Regions from separate parts of the Ruegeria sp. HKCCA5491 genome, predicted to be linked through region 3. Evidence: riboswitches for the same ligand, from Rfam matches in the RefSeq annotation. Region 3 holds a riboswitch; each other region holds the start of a gene.
What was found. A riboswitch is a leader RNA that binds a small molecule or an ion and turns the genes downstream of it on or off. The one in region 3 is predicted to bind cobalamin.
Positions count from the first base shown of each region.

Region 1: it holds a riboswitch for cobalamin, as region 3 does, so the genes downstream of both, GOV88_RS15265 (DUF1636 family protein) here and GOV88_RS07875 (DUF1636 domain-containing protein) in region 3, are expected to answer to the same signal.
Region 2: it holds a riboswitch for cobalamin, as region 3 does, so the genes downstream of both, GOV88_RS09160 (hypothetical protein) here and GOV88_RS07875 (DUF1636 domain-containing protein) in region 3, are expected to answer to the same signal.

Region 1 is NZ_WQGG01000011.1:99,450-107,592, reverse strand. It holds gene GOV88_RS15285 (zinc ABC transporter substrate-binding protein) at 1-21, opposite strand, end outside; gene GOV88_RS15280 (Fur family transcriptional regulator) at 78-590, shown strand; gene GOV88_RS15275 (metal ABC transporter ATP-binding protein) at 593-1,324, shown strand; gene GOV88_RS15270 (iron chelate uptake ABC transporter family permease subunit) at 1,324-2,121, shown strand; cobalamin riboswitch at 2,216-2,422, shown strand; gene GOV88_RS15265 (DUF1636 family protein) at 2,523-2,879, shown strand; gene GOV88_RS15260 (ABC transporter ATP-binding protein) at 2,876-3,667, shown strand; gene GOV88_RS15255 (ABC transporter substrate-binding protein) at 3,680-4,627, shown strand; gene GOV88_RS15250 (iron ABC transporter permease) at 4,629-5,642, shown strand; gene ureG (urease accessory protein UreG) at 5,716-6,360, opposite strand; gene GOV88_RS15240 (urease accessory protein UreF) at 6,357-7,028, opposite strand; gene GOV88_RS15235 (urease accessory protein UreE) at 6,994-7,446, opposite strand; gene GOV88_RS15230 (hypothetical protein) at 7,475-7,699, opposite strand; gene ureC (urease subunit alpha) at 7,815-8,143, opposite strand, start outside.
Region 2 is NZ_WQGG01000005.1:176,941-185,083, reverse strand. It holds gene nudC (NAD(+) diphosphatase) at 1-712, opposite strand, end outside; gene GOV88_RS09170 (bifunctional 2',3'-cyclic-nucleotide 2'-phosphodiesterase/3'-nucleotidase) at 913-2,757, shown strand; RNA gene ffs (signal recognition particle sRNA small type) at 2,797-2,895, shown strand; cobalamin riboswitch at 3,015-3,238, shown strand; gene GOV88_RS09160 (hypothetical protein) at 3,321-3,728, shown strand; gene GOV88_RS09155 (dual specificity protein phosphatase family protein) at 3,731-4,228, opposite strand; gene GOV88_RS09150 (DNA polymerase III subunit gamma/tau) at 4,398-6,158, shown strand; gene GOV88_RS09145 (YbaB/EbfC family nucleoid-associated protein) at 6,392-6,736, shown strand; gene recR (recombination mediator RecR) at 6,801-7,394, shown strand; gene GOV88_RS09135 (hypothetical protein) at 7,429-7,950, opposite strand; gene GOV88_RS09130 (hypothetical protein) at 8,051-8,143, shown strand, end outside.
Region 3 is NZ_WQGG01000004.1:168,893-177,035, forward strand. It holds gene cobN (cobaltochelatase subunit CobN) at 1-3,074, opposite strand, end outside; gene cobW (cobalamin biosynthesis protein CobW) at 3,078-4,133, opposite strand; gene GOV88_RS07875 (DUF1636 domain-containing protein) at 4,130-4,519, opposite strand; cobalamin riboswitch at 4,604-4,813, opposite strand; gene GOV88_RS07880 (NAD(P)-dependent oxidoreductase) at 4,952-5,908, shown strand; gene GOV88_RS07885 (DEAD/DEAH box helicase) at 6,993-8,143, shown strand, end outside.

The sequences.
Region 1 (8,143 bases), on a different contig from region 3:
TGGGAGAAGCTTTCTGGACATCAGACCCTCTGTGTGATTTTATAACATTGCGAGCGACATACATGATATGGAATAACATGACAAGTGATACGCAACCCGAAATAACCGGAGATACGGCCCCGGTTGGGTTCCAAAAGCATGACCACAAGACTTGCGTTGCGGCCGGGCTGTCCGCAGCGGAAAACCGGTGCAAGGAAGAAGGACTGCGTCTGACGCCAGTCCGTCGCAGGGTTCTGGAAATGCTGTTGCAAGAGCATCGCGCGCTGGGCGCGTACGCGATACTCGACCGATTGCGCGAGGAAGGCTTTGGGTCACAGCCTCCGGTGGCCTATCGTGCGCTCGACTTTCTTGCTCAGAATGGGTTCGTGCATAAGATTGAGCGACTGAACGCCTTTGTTGCCTGTTCTCACCCGGGGGCCTCTCATTCGCCGGCCTTCATGATCTGCCGAAAATGCGACGCCGTGGCCGAGGCGCAATCCACTCCGGCCAAAGGTGTTTTGGGGGCTGCAGCACGCGCGGCGGGTTTCGAAATTGAACGAACGGTTGTAGAAGCCGAAGGGCTTTGCCCCGACTGCACCGAAAAGGCGTAGAAATGACCCTGATCACCGTTGAAAAACTCAGCGTAAGGTACGGTGCGAACACCGTTCTGCAAAATGTGGATATGGCGATTGAGGCAGGTGAGATCGTCACCATCGTTGGCCCGAACGGATCGGGCAAAACCAGTCTGCTTAGGGCCATCATCGGTGCGACAAATCCCTCTGCTGGCCATGTTTCCCGGAAGCCTGGGCTGAAAATCGGCTATGTGCCGCAAAAACTGCATGTTGACCCGACATTGCCGATCTCGGTTGCAAGGTTCATGCGTCTGACGCACCGTGTTTCAAAAGATGACTGCGCTGCGGCGCTGGCGGCGGCAGGTGTGCCGGATCTTTTGAAGCGCCAGATGTCCCAACTGTCCGGGGGCCAGTTTCAGCGCGTATTGCTGGCGCGGGCTTTGATCAATCGTCCCGACATCCTTTTGCTGGACGAAGCCACGCAAGGTCTAGACCAGCGAGGCTCGGCCAGTTTTTACCAGCAGATCGAGGCGGTGAGACAGGAAACCGGTTGCGCCATCCTGATGATCAGCCACGAGCTGCACGTTGTGATGAGTGCTTCGGACAGGGTGATCTGCCTCAATGGTCATGTCTGCTGCGAGGGGTCGCCTGCCGTGGTTGCTTCGGCACCAGAATACCGCGCCCTGTTTGGAACAGGCACCGGTGGCGCGCTTGCCCTGTATCGCCACGAACATGATCACAACCACGACCACTCTCACGAAGCGGCAGAATAATGCTTGATGATTTTATGACGCGGGCAACGCTCGCCGGTATTGGCGTGGCAATTGCAGCCGCCCCCCTTGGGTGTTTTGTGGTCTGGCGGCGTATGGCTTACTTTGGCGATGCCACCGCTCATGCTGCGATCCTGGGTGTTGCGCTGTCGCTGGCTTTCCAGATGTCGGTCTTTCTGGGCGCATTGGTTGTCGCGCTTATCATGGCGTTGGCCGTCACATTGCTGTCCGGTCGCGGTTATGCCATGGATACCCTTCTTGGAGTTATGGCGCATTCGTCGCTTGCCTTTGGCCTTGTCGCGGTGTCGTTTTTGTCGGGCATTCGCATCGACCTGATGGCCTATCTTTTTGGTGACATACTGTCAGTTTCGCGCACCGATCTTGTCGTGATCTGGGGCGGGGCCGCGCTGGTCGTCGCGTTGATCGTATGGCGATGGTCGCAACTGCTGACCGCTACGCTGAACGAAGAATTGGCCTACGCCACCGGGTTCGACCCCAAGCGCGAGCAGTTGATCCTGACTTTGTCACTGGCGGTTACGGTTGCTGTCGCGATCAAAGTTGTAGGCGTGTTGCTCATTGCCGCGATGCTGATCATTCCGGCGGCGGCCGCGCGCAGCCTGGCGCGATCTCCGGAAACGATGGCATTGATTGCCGCGGCAATCGGGGCTTTCGCGGCCGTGGCAGGACTGCGCTCAGCTTATGTGTTTGACACACCGGCGGGTCCCTCAATCGTCTGCGTGGCCGCGGTTTTGTTTGCCGGTTTCAGCCTCACGGGATGGCGGTCGCGAAGCGGGGTGTAGGACAATTATACTTTGGATTGGTCAATGGGGTTTTGCGTCTGCCAAAAATTGATTGGCTACCACAATATTGTCGTTGACCTGACATGTGATCTCGGGCACTCGTTCGGATGATGGTTCCCGATGGTGCGCCCAAGGGATGAAAAGGGAATACGGTGAGGCCGCCATTTTGCGCCAAGTCCGTGACTGCCCCCGCAACTGTAAGCGGTGAGCGACGCCAACAACCCACTGGCCCAAGTGCCGGGAAGGATGGCCGAGCATCGACCCGCAAGTCAGGAGACCTGCCATCAAATGTTAACCAACTCGGGGCGGGGCGTCCTGAAAGGAGGCTTTGATGGCACGAGCACATCGTGTTTACATTTCCGACACTGTCTGCCCGCGCTTTGAAGCTGGCGGAGGAACCCATGCCGTCAGCGCCTGACCATTTTCTTCTCATCTGCAAAACGTGCCAGGGAGAGGCCCACGCGCAGGGCTTGTCCGACGCGCTGTTCGATCGTTTGCCAAATGGTTTTTCCATCCGCATGGTCGATTGCATGGCTGGATGCGCGCGGCCTGTGACTGTTGGATTTCAGGCAGTCGATAAAGCACAGTACCTTTTTGGTGACATTCTTGATACGCAGGATATCCAGGCACTGACTGAGTTTGCCCACCAATACCAAAACAGCGCAGATGGCTGGACCAATGCGACCGAGCGTCCGGAAAAACTGTTCACAAAGACACTGTCCCGCATGCCCCAAATTCAAAAAGGGCTGTGTCCATGACCAACCCAGCTATTTTGGTTGCGCGTGATCTGACCCATCAGGTTCTTAGTGGCGATATACTGCTGCAGGGGGTCTCATTCACATTATGCGAAGGCGCAATCCTTGCAATTGCCGGGCCCAACGGGGCAGGCAAGACGACGCTTTTGAATCTGTTATGCGGCGCGCACGAGGTGAATCAGGGTGATGTTCTGGTCAACGGACGCAGCCTGAAACAGATGTCCGCACGGGATCGGGCGCGGACGATCGCCGTGGTCAGTCAGCAGGAGTTCCCGGATGGCAGGTTGCTGTTGCGGGATTATGTGGCGCTGGGCCAGATTCCGATCCGTGCAGACCGCTCTGCCGAGGAACACGCCGCGGATCTGGTCAGAATCCTGAGCCTCACCGGGCTTAGTGCTTTGGCCGAAAAAAAGATGGCCGTTCTGTCCGGGGGGGAACGCCAGCGCGCGCATATCGCCCGTGCTTTGGCCCAGAATCCTACGCTTTTGTTTCTGGACGAACCCACCAACCATCTGGATCCAGACACGAAGGGGCGGATGCTGTCGCTGGTCGCTGAACTGGGAATCACTGTGGTGATGATCCTGCATGATCTGGTGATGATCCCAGAATTTGCCACTCATGTGGCATTGATGAAAGATACACGGCTGACTGGTTTTGGGCTGGTCGCCGATGTGCTGACCCCGGACAGGGTTAGTGACACGTTTGGCGTCGATTACCTGTGCTTTCACCACGAAGGGCGCGTGATCCCGGCGCTGGATATCCGAAAAACCTCGATAACAACTTATGAATAGGAATATTTCTGAATGAAACAGATCTTGTCTGTGGCGTTGACCACCGTTTTGGCAGGTGGTGCCGTCGCGCACGAAGTCACGGTTGATAATTGCGGTGCGCCGCTGGTGTTCGACACCCAGCCCGAGCGTCTGGTTGTGCATGATATGAACATGACCGACATGGCCTTTGCGTTGGGTCTGCAGGACAAGATCGTGGGTCTGACCGGCATCACCGGCTGGTACAAGACCAGCCCCGAGTTTGACACGCTGCGCGGTGACATCCCCGAGCTTGCGCCGAAATACCCAACTGTTGAGAACCTTGTGGCGGTAGAGCCTGACCTGTTCTTCGCGGGTTGGTACTATGGGATGAAGCCGGGGGGCGACGTGACGCCCGACACGCTGGAACCCTTTGGCATCAAGACAATGATCCTAACGGAAAGCTGTGTGCATCTGGACAAGGAGCGTCCCGAGGCCAGCATGGACCTGTTGTTTGATGATGTGCTTCGTCTGGGCGAGGTCATGCATGTTGAAGACAAGGCCGAGGCTCTGGTTTCCGGCTGGAAAGAGGAACTGGCAGCGATCCAGGCGCAGACTGCGGACCTGCCAAAACCCCGTGTTTTCCTGCTGGATGGACCAGCCGACGCGCCCTTTACCGCAGGTAAATTCGCCATCCCTGACGCGATGATCGCTGCAGCTGGTGGTGCGAATGTCACTCATGACATGGACACAAGCTGGGGCCGCACCTCGTGGGAAGCTGTGGCAGCTTCGAACCCCGAATTTCTTGTGCTGCTGGATTATCAGACCGGCAACGGCGCGGAGGACACGTTCAAGTTTCTGCAGGAACACCCCGTGATGTCGCAGACCGACGCGGTAAGGAACGAGCGCTGGATTGGCCTACGTTACGAAGAACTGACCCCCGGACCCGCAAATATCGCGGCGATTTCGAAAATGGCCGACGCGATGCACCCGGGCCTGAACTAATATGGGCCGTTTTGGCCTGACACTCTTGCTTGGGGCGGTTGTTGTGGCCGCCCTTTTGCTGGTTTCGACCATTTACGGCACGACGCAAATTCCAGCCGCGGTTGCGTTGGATGCGGTGATGCTGGGCACCGGCATGGCGGATGGCGAGGTGTCGCCGCTGCACCGCATTGTCTTTGACCTTCGCTTGCCGCGTGCATTGTTTGCGGCCGTGATCGGTGCAGGGCTGGGCGTTGTCGGCGTAGTGCTTCAGACCACAACACGCAACGACTTGGCTGATCCCTTCCTGTTCGGCCTTTCGTCGGGTGCGGCGGCGGGTGCGGTTTTCGTCATTACGGTGACCGGCGACATCCTGGGATTCTGGACGCTGCCGCTGGCTGCATTTTGTGGCGGGCTTGTCGCGTCGGGAATTGTGCTGGCACTGGTTCACGGGTTGCGCACCAGTGCGCCGGAAAAGCTGATCCTGGCGGGGTTGGCAGTTTCGTTTCTGTTTTCGGCGATCACGAACTATCTGATATTTGCGGGCGACAGTCGCGCCGCGCACTCGGTCATCTTCTGGATGCTGGGTGGACTGGGTCTGGCCCGATGGGAGACATTTCCGCTGGTCTGCGCCGGGATGTTTCTGATCTTGATGTATACCCTGTGGCGCAGTCGCTGGCTGGATGCGCTTTTGACCGGCGACTTGACGGCAGCGACGCTGGGCGTTCCGGTACAGGCATTGAGGTTCCGCATGTTTTTTGTAGCGGCACTAGCGACCGCCGTTTTTGTTTCGGTTGCGGGGGTTATCGGTTTTGTCGGGCTCATGGTGCCCCATATCGCACGTGGGATCGCTGGGCCTCTGCACAACCGTCTTGTGCCCGCTGCCGCCATCGTCGGGGCGGCTTTGCTGACCGGTTCAGATATCCTCAGCCGCCTGTTGCTTGCGCCTCAGGAACTGCCAGTGGGTATTGTTACCACCTCGATCGGGTCGGTTTTTGTTTTTCTTTTGTTGTTTAAAACAGCAAGGGACACGAAGTGACGAAGGCACTTTTGTCTAGGTCGAAAAGTTTGCCTGCAATCTCGCGATGAGCTTCCATTGCCAGGGGGCTGCGCTAGGCGGCCCCCTCGGTCACGGCGACGGGAATATTCAGCCCCCCGATTTGCGCCAGCAGGTCAACGACCTGATCCACGCCCTTGCGATGCCGCAGCGAAGTGAACACGAATGGGCGACCGTTGCGCATCTTCGTCGCGTCTCGGTCCATCACCTCCAGCGACGCGCCAACATGCGGGGCCAGATCGGTCTTGTTGATGATCAGGACGTCCGATTTGGTGATCGCAGGACCGCCTTTGCGCGGAATCTCTTCACCCGCGGCCACGTCGATCACATAGAGCGTAACGTCCGCCAGTTCCGGGCTGAACGTGGCAGACAAGTTGTCGCCACCGCTTTCGATCAGAACGACCTCGACGTCGGGGTGACGCGCCTGCATCTCGGCAACAGCCGCAAGGTTGATCGAGGCATCCTCGCGAATGGCCGTATGCGGGCAGCCGCCGGTTTCGACGCCGATGATCCGGTCCTGCGGCAGGATTTGCATCTGCATCAGCGCCTCGGCATCTTCGCGGGTGTAGATGTCGTTGGTGATCACGCCAACGGATACCCTGTCGCGCAGCGCTTCGGACAGGGCGGCGGTCAGAGTTGTCTTGCCTGCGCCAACAGGACCACCGATGCCCACGCGCAGGGGGCCGTTCATTTTGCTCATGTTCGGAACATCCTTGAATATTGAGTTTCGTGTTTCATCGACGCGACATCTGTCAGAAACGCCGTCGACCCCAGATCATCCAGCCCCAAGGTCACAGCGCCCGTCGCCACATGCTGACACAAAGGCGTTAGATCGCGGATCATCCGCTGCCCTTCGGTTTGACCCAACGGTACCAAACGCGTCGCACACGCGACCAGATTGGACATGAAGGCCTGCAGGTACATCTGGGCCGTCAGGGCGAGCGGCAAGCCCTGTCGCTGTGCAGCGTATCCCACGGCGACCGGGTAGGTCAGGGTGCCCAGCTCCACCGCCCAGACATCTGCGGTTATGCCGCAAAACGCCTCTCCCAGCAGTCGAGTTTCCATCAACCGCTCGGACGAGGCGCAGAATGCGCGCGCAGCCTGATCCACCTCGGACAAGGAGGTGGTGGTCTGTGCCGAATACGCGGCTGAAAGAAATATGCAATCATTCCGGCCAGAGCCGTATTCGATCACATCGGCAACCCACTCCTTTGTGTCGGCGGCGTTGGCAACGCTGCCGCACTCGATCGCCCATTCCAGACCGTGTGAATACGCGAACCCTCCCACCGGATAAGCAGGCGAGAGCCATTGGGTCAGCGTCAGGATATCTGTGTCAGTGGGCGTGGCCATGGGTCCTGCCGTGGCCATAAGCACCACCTTCGGGGGTAAAGGGTTCCTGAACCTCACGCACCGTTGCGCCGATTTTCAGCAACATGTCGCGGATGACGTGGTCGATTTGGATCAGCAGGCGGTCCGCTTCGACCTGACAGGGTGTGTGGCGGTTGCCGATATGCCACGCGATGCGGGTCAGGTCGGGGGCCGTGACTTCCAGCAACGCTTCTGGCGCGGCCTGGATTTCGACCTCGCGCCCGTCGTCAAGGATCAGGGCACCGCCATGATCTAGCGAGGTTGTTTGTGACAGATCAATCAGAATCTGCTCACCGCTTTCACAGGTCAGCACCTTGCGGCGCAGAAAGCGATCTTCATAAGTCAGTGACAGGTGGTCGGCGGGGTCACCATGCGTATGGTCGGAATACTGCCGTGCCGTGCAGAGAAGAGCTGTCATGCAGTTGCCCCCCCTGCCAAAAGCCCGGTCAAAGCCAGATTGAATCCGCGAAGACGCGGTGTGGGATCCGGTCGCGTGTCAACCCGAGCTTGCGCAAGTCTTCGTCGCTGAGGGATTGAAGAAATCTGATCTGCTGAACGCGCGTTTGTGCGTCTGCCATCCGGATAAGAAACGAATAGATCGACGTCCCGAAGGATGCGATCAGTCCGGGTAGCGAAACGCGCGGGGTGGTTTGCGGTGCTGAATGTGCCATGTGGACCTTCAAACTTGTTGGTCCTCCCTTGGTCTTCATGATGTGTCATGTCGGCCTCGTTTTGTAGTAGATGTTTGGTCATGGCTGCGTTGCATATGCTGCAACGCAGCATGTCTCAGAACATGAAATAGCGTTGCGCCATGGGCAGAACCTCGGCGGGTTGGCAGGTCAGCAACTCGCCATCGGCGCGGACCTCATAGGTTTCGGGGTCAACCTCGACCTGCGGCGTGGCGTTGTTCAGCAACAGGTCGCTTTTGCCGATATTGCGGGTGTTTTGCACCGCGACGGTTTGCTTGGCCAACCCCAGTGTATCACCAACTCCCGCAGCCTGCGCCGCGCCCGAGACAAAAGTGATCGCCGAATGTTCGACCGAACGCCCATAGGCCCCGAACATCGGACGGCTATAGACCGGCTGCGGTGTCGGGATCGAGGCATTGGGGTCGC
Region 2 (8,143 bases), on a different contig from region 3:
TGACCTCGCGCCTGACGGCGGCTTCCAGTGTCTCACCCGGTTCGACAAACCCGGCAAGCAGCGAATACATCCCCTCGGGCCAGCCCGGTGATCGACCGACCAGAACCGTTTCTCCGTGTGTGATCAGCATGATGACAACCGGATCTGTGCGTGGAAAATGGTGCCCACCGCAACTGGGGCAGCTACGCTGCCATCCGGCCTGCGTCATTTCGCTGGCCGCGCCGCACCGGGCACAAAACCGATGCGTTTCGTGCCAGCCAATCACAGCCTTGGCCGAGGCCGCCAATTCTGCGTCACGCGGGGACAGGCGGGTCATAATGCGGCGCAGTTCGGCAAAGACGAACCCATTGGGCAGACCGGGATGCTGCTGCTCGGACCTGTCAAAGAAACCGCCGACCTGCGAGATATCCAGATCATCGGCGGCCCAGTTCGAAATATCGACGGCAAACACGGGCGCGTCGTCGGACAAGCCCAAAAATATCGGCTCATCCGTGATACCGCCGGGTCCGTTGTTCACCAGTTGATGCGTCATTGGGATGAAACCCAGTCGGTCCAGCGCCTCCCCCTGAACCAACAGCTTGCCACGCCACAGCAAAATGCACCGTGCCTCGGGATTCGCGCGCGCCAACGCGATCTCATCTGCGTCTGCGCGAATATGCGCCGCACGATCCAGGCCAGAGCCACCAAACGTCACATGTTCCGCGTTTTTCATTGCAGTTCCTTCGGATTTTCCGCACAGGGCTGCCATGGCAGCCACGACGTTGCAATGGCTTTTCAGCTTCTTATGAAAAAGTTCCTGCGCCGCTGAAAAGCCTTAGCCTGACCTTGAAATTTGCACCTGATACGCTTTTTGTTGAAATTGATTAATAAAAAACTGCCAAAAGTAGAGTAGTGAAACCTCCCTCTTCCTTAATGACAGCGCAGATCCGGATATTGGCGACAACCGATCTGCACATGAATTTGACCGGATTCGACTATTATGCGGACACTCCTGACCCTTCGATCGGCCTGAGCAGAACCGCAAGTCTGATCAAAGCGGCCCGAACGCAGGCCCAGTCTCAAGGGCGCCTTGTCTTGCTGTTCGACAATGGTGACGCCCTTCAAGGTGCGCCCATTGGTGAATGGGCCGTGGCGCAGACCGACAGCCGTCACATCCTGATGCAAGCCTTTGATGACCTTGGTTATGACGCCGTTGGGTTGGGAAACCATGACTTTGGGTTCGGGCTTGAGGTACTGGACCGCATAGTCGCCCAAGCCACGTGCCCGGTCATTTGCAGCAATGCCACCAGAGCCGACCGCCCGGCAAGCTGGCAGGCGCATACGATTCTTGACCGGAACATCAAAATGCAGGGGCAAGATCTGGTTTTGAAAATCGGTGTGTTCTCTGTCCTCCCACCGCAGACAGCCAAGTGGGAAGCGCACCGCCTGCAAGGTGCCGTTTCGGTAGAGGACATCCTGACGTGCGCCCATCGAAAAACGCGGGAATTGCGATCCGGGGGATGCGATCTGATTGTGGCACTTGCCCATACAGGGCTTGGCGCCGCTGCACCCGCGCCCAATCTTGAGAATGCGGCTATCCCCCTGGCAGCGGTGCCCGGAATTGATGCGATCATTGCTGGGCATTCCCACTTGACCCTGCCCGGCTCTGCTCATCAGAGTCTGGAGCATGTCGACCCACAACACGGTCTTGTTCACGGAAAACCGGTTGTGATGCCGGGCGCGGCCGGTTCGCATCTGGGCATCATTGACCTGACGTTGCACCAAAAAGACGCGGGCGGGTGGTCGATTGGGGACCAACATGTGGAACTGCATTCTGTTTCACCAGCGACGCCCGCGGCCCCGACGGAAGAGGACGCTGATCTGAAGCGTCTGTTCGCACAAGCACATAAAGAGACACGGTTGCACTCGGCCAAGCCTGTCGGCGAAACGCGTCAAAATTTGCACAGTTATTTCAGCTTCTGTGCGCCGGACAGGGGGCTTGCGCTGGTCGCGGCAGCGCAAGCCGCCGCGTTGCGCCCCTTCCTAAAAGGAACAACGCACGAGGGCCTACCGGTTCTGTCAGCCGTATCGCCCTCGAAATTCGGAGGGCGCGCAGGGCCACGATCCTTTACCGACGTTCCGGCGGGTCAAATCCGGCTTCGCCATGTCAACGACCTGAACATCTTTCCAAACGAAATGCAGGCCGTCGTGGTTTCGGGCGCGCAGATTAGAGACTGGCTTGAGATGTCGGCTGGCGTGCTCAATCAAATGCACGCAAGTCAACAAATCGACCTGCGGAATTCCGCGCGCGCCGGTTACAATTTTGATATCCTGCACGGCCTTAGCTACCAGATCGACCTTGGTATGCCCGCGCGGTTCGACGCGGGCGGCAATTTGACGAATTCATCGCATAACCGCGTCAAGAATATTCGCCTTGCCGAGCACCCTATCGACGATCAGCAATCCTTTGTTGTTGCCCTCAACAACTACCGGGCCAGCGGAGGTGGGCATTTCCCCTTCGTAGACACCGCAAGGCAGATTCCGTTACCAGTTTTGTCGATCCAATGCATTGTTCGGGATTATGTCGCGGGCCGCCTTCCCGCGGATCCGTTGGCGGATGCGCCGCGGCCATTCACACTCAGACCGCTATCCGGGGCGTTTGCGATTCTCAGAACCAGTCCCAAGGCGCAGCACCATTTAGCTGAATTGCAGACGTATAACCCGTCAGTCATTGGGCGCGATGACGATGGTTTTTTACTAATCCGGCTTACGCTGTGACGGGTTGTCATCCGCAAACGAAATGCATATATCCACCCCTGAGAGGTTGGCGCGGGCGAGCGCCTCGCCAACCTGGTCAGGTCCGGAAGGAAGCAGCCACAACGAGCCCCGCTTGGGTCGATGTCCAACCTCTCACTTCCCCCCACATGCTTAAGGCTATTCCGCGATCCGGCATGAACAAGCCCGCCGCCCTATCGGGAAGACAACCCTGCGTCTAAAGCGGTGACAAAGCCCGCTTGACTCGGACCGATTTCACCGGATAGCGCTGACTTGATGGTTCTCGACCCGGCTTACCGGGAAGGGATGAAAAGGGAACACGGTGCGGTCCTGCCCCGGCGATGCCGAAACGGACCAATGCCGCGACTGCCCCCGCAACTGTAAGCGGTGAGCAATGCCGAGACACCACTGGCCCAACGGCTGGGAAGGTTGGCAAAGCGATGACTCGCAAGTCAGGAGACCTGCCATCTGACTGAAACCGAAACTCGGGCGGGGTGTCCGGGCAGGTCAAAGCCGCACAAAGCGACCTGACCCACGCCCCCCGTCCTTCGCGCGGAGGGCGCACAATGATCTGGAAGACAAAAACGCACGAGTTTTCTGCAACGATTTGTCAGAAAACCGGCAAACCCTGTCCGGCCTTGGCAAGGATGGCACGTGCCATGGCGGACGCGATGGCGACAGCGCAGCCTGTCACAACCAAAGAGTTCGAGGTCGAAGGCAGTGGAGAGCTTTCGCATTGCGCAGAAGGGTGCACAGCACGGTTTCGCGCCCATTCAGATCTGATCAGGGTTTATTGTGGTACGCCCCCGGATACACCGACGACAAAGCTGGACGATTACGCCGACATGATGTTCGGGACCAGCCTGTCGGCCATGCCAACCGGAACGCTGTCCGATATGCCCTGCGCAATGCTCGAGGTTACAACCTTGGGACTGCGTCCCGCGGCTGGTGACCCACAACCAGCCATGGCGTGACGTCAAAGCCCGGTTGATGCCGGTGCCGTGGCCCAAGCCATCTGCGCGTCGGTTTCGACGGCGCACGGCCGGACCGCGCGCAACCGGCGCAGCGCCTTATCCGGGGCTTCACCGCCTTCGACCAGCAAGCGCAACACAATCATGCCGGACCGCCCGCATCCGCCCCGGCAATGAACCAAGACCCGTCCACCCGCAGACAGGACGCGGTGTGCATCGGTGCTGGCGTTTGGCCAATCACACCTTACGTTCGATGACGGTGCGCCAAAATCCTGCACCGGAAGATGAACCCAAGTGATTGCGCGGCTCTGCAGGTCGCGCCCGAGATGGTGCGCTCCTACGGCCTCCAACTCATTGGAAGTGGTCATCGAAATGACCATTGCCGGCCGCCATTGCATGATCCGCTCAAGATCCCCGGCAAAGTCGCCGTGCCGACCTGGCATTTGCGCCAAGCCCAACAGACCGGACCGAACCGGCATTGAGTAAATTTCAAACCTGTCCAAGGTGCGCACTCTGCCAGAAGGAAATGGCTGGGCAAGCCGATACACGCCCACCCGAACCTGTATCCAATGTGCCGCAGTAATCCAAATCGAATTTCATCGCTCCCTGCGGTGGACGTGAGCGGCAGGGGTCACTACGCTGCAAAGCTGATACGAATCCGACAGAGCAGACATGACCGAAACACCAAGCCCCGCCTATCAGGTGCTCGCCCGCAAATACCGTCCTGAAACTTTTGCCGACCTCGTGGGCCAGGACGCCATGGTACGTACCCTGAAAAACGCGTTCGAGGCCGACCGGATAGCGCAGGCCTTTGTCATGACCGGCATTCGCGGTACCGGCAAAACCACCACCGCGCGGATCATTGCCAAGGGCATGAACTGCATCGGACCAGACGGTGAAGGCAAAGCGACAATCGAACCCTGCGGCCAGTGCGAACACTGCGTGGCCATCATGGAGGGCCGCCATGTCGACGTAATGGAGATGGACGCCGCAAGCCGCACCGGTGTGAACGACATTCGCGAGATCATCGAAAGCGTCCGCTATCGTGCCGCCAGTGCGCGCTACAAGATATACATCATCGACGAAGTTCACATGCTGTCGAACAGCGCGTTCAACGCTTTGCTCAAAACCCTTGAAGAACCGCCTGAGCATGTGAAGTTCATCTTTGCCACAACCGAAATCCGAAAGGTTCCGGTGACGGTCCTGTCGCGGTGTCAACGCTTCGACCTGCGCCGGATCGAACCCGAGGACATGATCGGCCTGCTGAAAAAAATCGCAACTGCCGAGAACGCTCAGATTGCCGAGGACGCCTTGGCGCTGATCACTCGTGCGGCGGAAGGTTCGGCCCGGGATGCGACCTCGCTGCTGGATCAAGCCATTTCGCATGGTGCCGGGGAAACCAGCGCGGATCAGGTGCGGGCCATGCTGGGGTTGGCTGATCGCGGGCGGGTGCTGGACCTGATGGACATGATCCTGCGCGGCGATACCGCCGGAGCGTTGACGGAGCTTGGCGGTCAATATGCCGAAGGTGCCGACCCGCTGGCCGTACTGCGCGATCTGGCCGAGATCACGCATTGGGTCTCGGTGGTCAAGATTACGCCGGACGCAGCCGAAGATCCGACAGTCTCGCCTGACGAACGCGCCCGGGGCGTCCAGATGGCCGAGGCCCTTCCCATGCGCATTCTGACCCGGATGTGGCAGATGTTGCTGAAAGCACTCGAAGAAGTTTCGGCAGCGCCCAATGCCATGATGTCCGCAGAAATGGCTATCATCCGGCTGACCCATGTCGCCGACCTGCCCACCCCGGAAGAGCTGATCAGACGTCTTCAGGACGCCCCGCCCCCTGCCCCGAACGGCGGGCCCGGCGGTGGAATGTCAGCGCCTACTCAGGGCACCGTTCAGGCACATGCGCCAGCGGCACAATCCTACGCGGCGCCAGCGGGTGGTGGCGCGGGCGCACCCAGCGCGGCTTTGGCGCGGGAAACACAGACCGCTCTGGCCCGGTATCCGACATTAGAACATGTGGTTGAACTGATCCGCACAAACCGGGATGTGAAACTGCTGGTAGAGGTTGAAAACGGCGTGCGTCTGGTTTCGTACCAGCCGGGGCGGATCGAATTTACTCCGGCCGACAACGCTCCGACGGATTTGGCGCAACGACTGGGGTCAGCGTTGCAACGCTGGACCGGAAATCGTTGGGCGGTATCGGTCGTATCGGACGGCGACATGGCGACAATTGCCGAAGTCAGGGACGCGGCAGACCTCGCCCTGCGCGCTGAGGCCGAGCAGCATCCGCTGGTTCAGGCGGTGCTGAAACAATTCCCCAAGGCTCGGATCAAAAGGATCGAAACGCCCGCGGAACGCGCCGCAAAGGTCGAAACCGAAGCCTTGCCCGAAGTCGAAGACGAATGGGACCCGTTCGAAGAGGACTGAACCCTTCGCGAAAAACACCCGAAATACTCCCGCGCCCGCCACGGACCATCGGCTGACGCCGACAGCCCTGAGCGGACTTGGGCCCGGCAGCGTGGGCAAGGCCCGCGCTGCCGGGCCCAACGGGAGGAAAGGTCTTGCCAAAGACCTTGACGACAGGCGGGAGCCCCACGGCCCTTGTGCCGCGCGGGTGCCGCCCGTATTTAGGCTTCAAACGGACTTACAGGAGAAACACGATGCTCAAAGGACTCGGCGGTCTGGGCGACATGGCCAAGATGATGAAATCCGCACAGGATTTGCAGACCAAGATGACCGACATGCAGGAAGAACTGAACACCATCATGGTTGTCGGCGAATCTGGTGCCGGGCTGGTCAAGGCCACCGCCACTGCAAAAGGCGAGCTGAAAGGTCTGGACATCGACCCGTCGATCTTCAATGGCGACGACAAGGAAGTGGTCGAGGACCTGATCCTTGCTGCCATCAAGGACGCACAGACCAAAGCCGCAGAGCGGTCGCAGGAAGAAATGGCAAAGCTCACCGAAAGCATGGGCCTACCCGCAGACATCAAGCTGCCGTTCTGATAGACACTCCTGACGAAACACAGGCCGGGCGCGCATGCCCGGCCCATTTGCAGGAGCGCGCTCAGTGAGTTCGAACAGCGACATCGACAACCTGATCGACCTGTTGGCCAAGCTGCCGGGTCTGGGTCCGCGCTCGGCCCGCCGCGCAGTGCTGCACCTGATCCGCAAGCGTGCCCTGCTGCTGACGCCCCTGTCAGACGCCATGCAACAGGTCGCCATCACCGCCCGCGAATGCCTGAACTGTGGCAACGTCGGCACCACCGATATCTGCGATATCTGCGACAGCGAGGCCCGCGCGACTGGTGAGCTTTGCGTGGTCGAAGACGTCGCCGACCTTTGGGCGATGGAGCGCGCGGGCGTGTTTAAAGGCCGCTATCACGTTCTGGGCGGCACATTGTCGGCACTGGACGGCGTCGGCCCGGACGAGCTGCGCATTCCGCGCCTCAAGGACCGGGTGGTCGCCGAAGGAGTTACCGAGGTTATCCTCGCCTTGAACGCCACCGTTGATGGCCAGACCACGGCGCATTACATCGCCGATCAGCTAGAGGGGCAGGTCCGCCTGACCTCTCTGGCGCAGGGCGTGCCGATTGGCGGAGAGCTGGATTATCTGGATGACGGGACGATTACAGCGGCGCTGCGTGCGCGGAAAGAACTTTGATCTTATCAAAAGTTCCGGGTGACAAATGCTCCGGCTAGTCTCTTGTGATTCCACATTGTACCACCCATTCGTGCGGCAAAACATTGACTGCGATGTTGTTTGGCAGTTGGTAAAACGACATGGTTCGGTAGCTCCAAGCATAAGGAACGCAGTCCTTAAGCGCAGCCGCATGCAAATAGAACTGAAACTCTCTTGGCGCATTTCGAAGCGTCTGAAAGAATGAGTTTCTGAACTCCGCATCCGCATCAAAAACATTGATCGATCTAGCGCGCAGGACGCTTGCATAAGATCCGACAAAGACGCTTGATAGGCTCATGGCCAAGACAATGAACACCGGCAGAGTGATATGGGCTTCGAAATTTAACCTGCTAAAGAACGCACTGACCAATAAACCCAAAAAACCGCCGAAGAACACGAGAATCGGCCAAAAAGGGGCGCCCAATCGATCGCTCCAAAATGTTACAAATGCAATTGGCTGAAGAACATTTCCGAACAAGATAAGCGCCGTTGCAGCGTATGCAAAAACACTGCAAAAAAAGGCGAGCAGTAGTTTCATTGCTCCAAATTACCCTATTCCACACAAAGAAATTATGTCTTTGTAATTCAATAAAAAGTCACTAACCTCAACTGTGCCACGTTAACTGTAGAGTTGTTTAGTGACCCGCCTTCTCGCCCTCACCCTCGCCGCCTTAACAGCAACCGCCGCCTGGTCGCAGGAACTCGTCGACAAAGGCTTTGCGGAGGGTTGG
Region 3 (8,143 bases):
TGATCCAGTGTCGCGGCGATCTCGGCCGCGCCCCGGAATCCGTGGCGTTGCATCCCGGCGATCCAGCCCGGATTGGCGGCGCGGGCATGGACGACGCGGCTGATTTCCTCGGGCAGGGTCCGCGCTCGGGGGGTGTCGGGGTTGGTATTGTCCAGATGATAGAGCTGCGCCGTGCCGCCGGTAATCTTCTTGGCGGCGGCGAACCCGGCCTCGTGCGTGGCGTAGTCATTGGCCAGCAGTAGGTCGGTTTCCGTCAGGTCCTGTAGGTGAACAAAGCTGTCAGCTTTGGCGACGCGCTGGGTGATGCCGTCCTTGTCTTGCGCAATATGCTCGCCTTCCAGCGCGTAGGAACTGGCGTCTAGCCATGCCTCGCCCGCCTGCGCGCGCGCTTCGTCGGTGTAGATTTCCGACAATTGCGTCATGTTCACGCCATAGCTGCCAGGCGCGGGGCCATAGACGCGGGCGGCGGGTTCGTGACCGGCATAAGGGTTCCAGTCAGCGGCCTCGTCCCGCGCCGACAACGCCCGGATCGCCTGGCCGTAGAGCGCCGAAAGCGTCGGGAATACGTCGCGGAACAGGCCCGAGACCCGCAGCGTCACATCCAGACGCGGACGGCTGAGGTCGGTGATCGGCAGAACCTCAATCCCCGAAACCCGCTCAGACCCCTTGTCCCAGACCGGTTTGACGCCCAGCAGATGCAGCGCCATGGCGAATTCCTCACCCGCCGTGCGCATGGTGGCTGACCCCCAAAGGTCAACGATTAGGCCTTTTGGGTAATCGCCTTCCTCTTGCAAATGTCGCCGCACAAGCTCCTCGGCCAGTTTGACGCCCTGCGCACAAGCCGCGCGGGTCGGGACCGAACGCGGGTCGGTGGTATAGAGGTTACGGCCCGTAGGCAGCACGTCCGAGCGCCCGCGATAAGGCGAACCGGACGGCCCAGCTTCGATCCGCTTTCCGGCCAGCGCGTCGATCAGAGCGCTTCGTTCAGATTGGGCCGAGGGCGCGGGATCGAAACTGCCAGTGATTTCTGGCACGCGGCCAAAGATGTGCAGACCGTCGCCAAACTGGCTTTCCTTGATGTCGCACACAAAGCGGTCGATGCGGGTGATCGCCTCGGCGGTGCAGGTGGCCTGATCCAACCCTAGATCGCTTTCCAACCCGATGGCCTGCGCCTCATCCCGGATATCCTCTTGCAGCCGGTCACGGCGCTTGGGGTCCAGACCGTCGGCGTTCGAGAATTCGTCCAACAGGGATTCCAGCCGCACCATCCGATCCGGCGTGCCGCTTTCCTTCAGCGCGGGTGGGATGTGGCCCAGCGTAACCGCGCCGATCCGGCGTTTGGCCTGCGCGGCCTCGCCGGGGTCGTTGACGATAAAGGGGTAGATCACGGGCAGATCGCGGATCAGTGCTTCGGGCCAGCAAGCAGCGGACAGGGCGACGGATTTACCCGGCAACCATTCCAATGTGCCATGCGCACCGATATGGATCAGCGCATCGGCGCCAAGGCTTTTGCGCAGCCACAGGTAAAACGCAACATAGCTGTGGCGTGGGGTGCGCGAGAGATCATGATAATCGTCATCGCGCAATTCAGGCGTGCCGCGTTCGGGTTGCAGCGCGACCAGAGCTTTGCCCCGGCGCAGGGCGGTGAAGTGGAATGCGCCGTCAGTGCAGGCGGGATCATCCTCGGGTGCGCCCCAGACCGTTTGCAGGTCGGTGCGCAGTTGTTCGGGCAGGTCCGCCAGTGCGGTTTGATACTCAGTCAGTGGCCATGAAATGCGCGCGTCCAGAAGCGTATCGGCAATTGGTTCGGCGGGCGCGGTATCGTAGCCCTCGGCCCGAAGGTCACGCAGCATCGCCTCGGCCGAGGCCAGCGCGTCCAGACCAACCGCATGGGCCATCTGCCAGTCCTTGCCGGGATAGGTGGACAACACCAGCGCAGGCAACCGATCGGATTTGGGTTTGTCCTGCAGATTCAGCCAGCCGGTGACGCGGTCAAGGATAGCTTCGATCCGTTCCTCCTCGGCCCGGTGGGCAAAGCGGGAATATTCCAGATGCGGATCACGCTTGCCCGGTTCCTTGAACGAGGCGATGCCTGCGTTGATCCGCCCGTCCACCTCGGGCAGAACGACATGCATGGCAAGGTCGGCGGGGGACAGACCTCGTTCCGCCTCGGCCCAGGCTTTGCGGCGCGAGGTGGCCAGCGCGACCTGAAACACGGGGACATTCGCTGCGTCCAAGGGCGAGGTACCAGAGGCGCCCTTTCCCGAGAAAGACGTGGCGTTGAGGATCGCCGACGGAGAAAGCGATACGATGGTGTCGCGCAGCCAGTCGGCGGCGGCGGGGGCTTTCAACGAGGGGGCGAACAGGCCCACAGCCTGAAACCCGCGCGCACGCAGGCTGCGGATCAGGGCCGCCACGGGGGCGGTGTCGGCGGATGTGAGATAGGCGCGGTAGAAACTGACCACAACGCGTTTCGCATGGCCGGAAAACGCCTGTTCTGCTGGGATCACACCGCGATCCGGGCACCAAACACCGCATTCGGGGATGGTCTTGGCCCCCATCACCGGACCCGCATACAACCCCGCTGCCAGCGCCATCTGCGCCAAAGCGGCTTGTGCTGCGACCTCGCCCCCCGTGTCGCACAGATGTGCCAAGCGCCGCAGGGTTGACACGGGCAGGGTGGAATAGTCATCCAGCGGCGTATCCTCGCGCCCATCGGCGGGCAGCACGGCCACAGCAATTCCTTTGGCCTGCGCCAGCGCCAGAACCTGTTGCAAGCCATAGGCCCAATAGGGCACCCCGCCAATCAGGCGGATCAGGATACCCTTGGCACCCTCCAACGTCTGCTCCACATAGGTGTCAACGGACAGAGGATGTTTCAGCGCCGTCAGATTGGCCAGCCGCAGGGTCGGCATCCGCCCCTCGGGCCCGCCACCGCGATGCCAGCCCGCCGCGAATGCGCCTAGGTCACTGTCGGAAAAAGACAGCACCACCAAATCCGCCGGGCTCTGGCCCAGATCGGTCGGGGTCTCGGATTCCTCGAGCCCGTGGCTTTCGCGGAAGACGACGTGCATGATTTACTCGGCGGCCTCTTTCACACCCACAAGGATATCACGGATTTCAGCTTCCTTTATATCGTCATGCTCGGCGATGACGACCAACCGCGAGCGGCGCGCCTCGTCCGGTTCCCAAAGGCGATCATACTGATGACGCACGCGCGCGCCCACGGCCTGCACCAGCAGGCGCATCGGTTTGCCTTGAACGTCGGCATAGCCTTTGACGCGCAGGATGTTCAGTTCAGACGCCAGACGTTCGATTTTGGCCACCAGATCGGCCGGGTCGGCCTGTTCGGGCAGTTCGACGATGATGCTTTCGAAATCGTCATGTTCGTGGTCGTCGTGACCGTCATGATGGCTGGGGCGCGCATCCATGTCATCCTCGGCAGCCGCTTCAAGTCCTAACACAACACGGACGTCCACGGCACCTTCGGCAACCTCAACCACAGGCAGCGGGCGAGGGGACTCGGCGGCGATGATCTCGCGCGCTTTGGCGACGCCTTCGGGACCGGCCAGATCCGGCTTGGTCAGCAGGATGATATCGGCGCAGGAAATCTGATCCTCAAACACCTCGGATAGGGGCGTTTCATGGTCAATCGAGTCATCGGCCAGACGCTGAGCGTCCACGGCCTCGACATTCGGCGCAAAGCGACCGGCAGCCACAGCCTCGGCATCGGCCAGCGCGATCACGCCATCGACGGTGATTTTCGAACGGATATCGGGCCAGTCGAACGCCTTCAGCAGTGGCTTGGGCAGGGCGAGGCCAGAGGTTTCGATCAGGATGTGATCGGGACGCGGCTCCAGCGCCATCAGAGCTTCGATGGTCGGGATGAAGTCGTCGGCCACGGTGCAGCAGATGCAGCCGTTCGCCAGTTCCATGATGTTCTCTGCCGGGCAATCCGGGATCGAGCAGGATTTCAGGATGTCGCCATCGACGCCAACATCGCCGAACTCATTGACCACCACGGCCAGACGTTTGCCCTGCGGGTTCTGCATCAGGTGCTTAACCAAAGTTGTTTTGCCCGAGCCCAAAAAGCCGGTGATCACGGTGACGGGGAGTTTTTCCAAGTTGCTCATTTCTGGGCTCCAATCGGGGGAATGCGGGCCGCGCAGTTTTTGCGGAAATGTTCGGGGCGTTCGCGCCATTTGACTAAGCCGTCTTCGGTCGCAAGGTACTTGGTCGCACCTTCGACGATGGTTTCGACATGGTCGCTTTCATTCAGGTGCTCATACACGAACGTCCAGCGTTCGGGCCCACCGCGTAGAACGATGGAACAGCCCTGATCACAATTCGACAGGCATTCTACGGCTTTCAGGACAACGCCCTCTGGCAGCGTGGCCTGTTCAAGGGCTTTGTGCAGCAATGCGCCGGGCCGCTGCGCGTCGTCCTCGACGGGCAGTCCTCGGCGACAAGTGGTGCAGACCAGCAGCTCGACTGGTGCAGTATCGGTCACGTCTCTCATCCCCCCAAATCCTCTTTGTGGGGGACGGGGTCTCATGCGGGCCACGCGTTGCGACATGGACCCGACACCGGAACACCCCGTCCGGTTACATCTTCGGGCGTTGGCAGGTCTCCCGGCTTGCGGATATCGGGGCATAGCCCTGTCAGATGTCCCGCCTTCCCGACCTTTTTGGCCAGTGGCTTTGGGCACCCTCTCCGGTCACGGTCGCGGGGGCGGCTGTGTTTCACGGAAGATCCGCTGACACATTCCCTTTTCATCCATCCTCAGATGGACACCAACGGATCGGACATGCGGCACCCGGCAGGGGATTGTCAAGCGACTCGCAGATATCTGCGCTACCAGAGTGAAAAAGCGACCTGACAGCGTCGCTGGGCGGCATGACTTGGGGGCAAGCGTCATGCTGCCATGCCCTAAACAAGAGAGGTATGTCGCATGAAGGTAGGCTTTATCGGGCTGGGCAATGTGGGTGGCAAACTGTCGGGATCCTTGCTTCGCAACGGGATCGACCTGACCGTACATGATCTGAATCCCAATCTGGTCGCTGAATTTGTAGCGCGGGGTGCAAAGGCCGCCGAAAACCCTGCGCAGTTGATGCGCGACTGCGATGCGGTCATTACCTGCCTGCCATCACCCGCCGCGTCGGATGCGGTGATGCAAGAGATGCTGCCCAATGTCCGTACCGGCAAGATCTGGATGGAGATGTCTACCACCGACGAGGCCGAGGTCAAACGGCTAGGTGCCCTTGTTATCGAGCGCGGGGGCGCAGCGGTGGATTGCCCTGTGTCGGGCGGGTGCCACCGCGCTGCGACGGGCAACATCTCGATCTTTGCGGGCTGTGACCGGAATACCTTTGAGCGTATCCTGCCATTTCTGACGACAATGGGCCGGCGTATCCTGCACACCGGTGATCTCGGCTCGGCCTCGGTGCTGAAGGTCCTGACAAACTACCTGGCCACGGCGAATCTGATCACTTGCGCCGAAGCATTGGTTACCGCCAAGGCGGCCGGTATGGACCTGAATACCACGTATGAGGCCATCAAGATCTCTTCGGGTACATCCTTTGTCCATGAGACAGAAAGCCAGGTCATTTTGAACGGATCGCGGGATATCTCATTCACAATGGACCTTGTGAAAAAGGACATCGGTCTGTTTCAGGAGGTGGCAGACCGCGCCGGTGTTCCGCTTGAAATGAACCCGCTGATGATCCGCATTTTTGACGACGCCATCGCACGTTACGGAGAGCGGGAGCTTTCGCCGAACATCATCCGGCGCCTGGAGGATGCGACTGGGCTGGATGTCAGCGCCCCAGGGTTTCCACCCGAGATGGAAGACGATGAACCCGAAGAGCCAGGTTACGAGGTCGTCCCTCAGGGTCGCAACGCCGTTTAGTTATTCATGAAGTCCGTCACCTTGCCGCCGCGCGCTTGTCCACCGGGCGCGCAGCGGTCCTCCTGTGGGCAGGATCGCTCTTCTAGCAACAGAAGCAGGGTAAGGCCTACGGGAACAAAAATCCCATTTCTTGATGGGTTTAGGCGCGGGGAGGGCGCTATTGCCTAAGTGCTAAACTCGAGCACCACAGAGCTAAGTCGATGATTTAGAATAAAATGGAGGCGAGTACCGGAATCGAACCGGTGTACACGGATTTGCAAGCGGTGAGCCTTTATTCACATATTGTTACAAATGCCTTTGTTTCCGGGGTTTTGCAACGTACCGGCGCGCGAAGAACAAAATACTTTCCGCAGAATGGGACTTTAGCGTTTCTTATGGACCAATTTCCGCAGAGAGCGGCGATTGCGCGCCTAAGACGAATCAAAATATGGATTTTGCAAGTAGTGCCCTCGTTCCAAATTCCGTTGCTAAGGGTTGTGGATCAACGTCTGGTTCTTAAAGGGGGGACGGTTAGATCCTAGACTGACGCTGGCTTGTTCTGGTCTATTGCTGAGTGATTTCTGAACGCCGCTTAGCTGACATCTAGCCGAAAACCTCAGGCGACTGCCTTGAGCCCATGCCGCGAGCGATCTGCGCAAAAAGTTCGTGGATGCAGCGACGCAGTCGACCAAGTTTTCCAGCTTCGCCGCAGAAGAAACAGCGGTCGTTCATGCAAAGCGCAGCAAATTTTGTGGAAGCAATGTTTGAGTTGCGGACAAATCCGCCACTCCGTTCGCCGAGGACATGGCGGCAATCAGCAAACCGGACATTCAATCCAAGACTTTGCTATTCCGGCCTTGCGGACAAACGTAACCTTGGCAAATGTCTGCTCTTAAATGAGTTGTTGCTTTCTTAACCTTTGCCCTGTAGGTGAGTCGCAACGCCGCGTGTGGATGACCAAATCAGCGGCAAAGTATTCTCGCCCGTGATTCCCAGATCGTTGTCTTGAATAGCTCCTTGAGAGCAACGAAACGACGGCGGCTATTTCATACGAGCTTCCCAGTAGATTAGAGAGACCAAGTGCCGATAGCGGTGAACCGCGTTTATGGCACGAGACCAAACGCTTTTGACGACATTTGACACCCTCGGCCTTGCCGAGCCCATCCTGAAGGCCATCAAGGCTCAAGGATATTCGACCCCTACGCCCATTCAGGCCAAGGTCATTCCGCTGCTGCAATCTGAGCGCGACGTGATCGGCATTGCCCAGACCGGCACAGGAAAAACCGCCTCATTTGTATTGCCACTGTTGCATCGGATTGAGCGTGAGAGATCAAAACCCGCTCCGAAACAGTGCACGACATTGATCCTGACGCCGACGCGCGAGCTTGCGGCGCAGATCGTGGACAACATCCGCGCTTACAGCAAGTTCAGCCAGATCACGGCGACACTTGTTGTCGGTGGCGTACGCCCCGGCGGGCAGATCAAGGCTCTCAGCGGCGGTGTGGACATTGTGGTGGCAACACCCGGACGCCTGCTCGACCACCTTGGCACAGGCGTTATCAACCTGTCCGCAACCAAAGCCATTGTGGTGGATGAGGCTGATCAGATGCTGGATCTGGGCTTTCTGCCCAGCATTCGCAAGATCATGGCAAAACTGCCCGAGGCTCGCCTGACGGCACTGCTTTCGGCAACAATGCCGGGGCAGATCAGAAAACTCGCTGATGACTTCCTGAACGATCCGGCAGAGGTTCAGGTGGCGACTGTTTCAAAGCCGATTGAACGGATCGCGCAGAGCGTCCGGCATGTGGCCAAGCAGGACAAACGCCGTGTATTGGCAGACATTCTGTCGGACAAGGACGTGCATCGCGCCGTTGTTTTCACGCGCACCAAACGCGGGGCTGACAACGTCTGCAAGTATTTGTTTGCCGCCGGGATCAACTCAGCATCCATTCACGGGAACAAAAGCCAGCCTCAGCGCGAACGCGCCATGGCGGGGTTCCGGACAGGGGCGACCACCGTCCTTGTGGCAACCGATATTGCGGCACGGGGCATCGACTTCGACGATGTGTCTCATGTGGTGAATTATGAGCTTCCGAATGTGCCGGAATCCTACGTGCATCGCATCGGCAGGACCGCTCGCGCAGGCAGAACCGGCACCGCAATTTCACTGTGTGATCGCGAAGAGATGCCCCTCCTGCGGGATATCGAAAAGCTGATCGGCAACAGGCTGCCAAATGGCGATGAAACGCAAGCCGA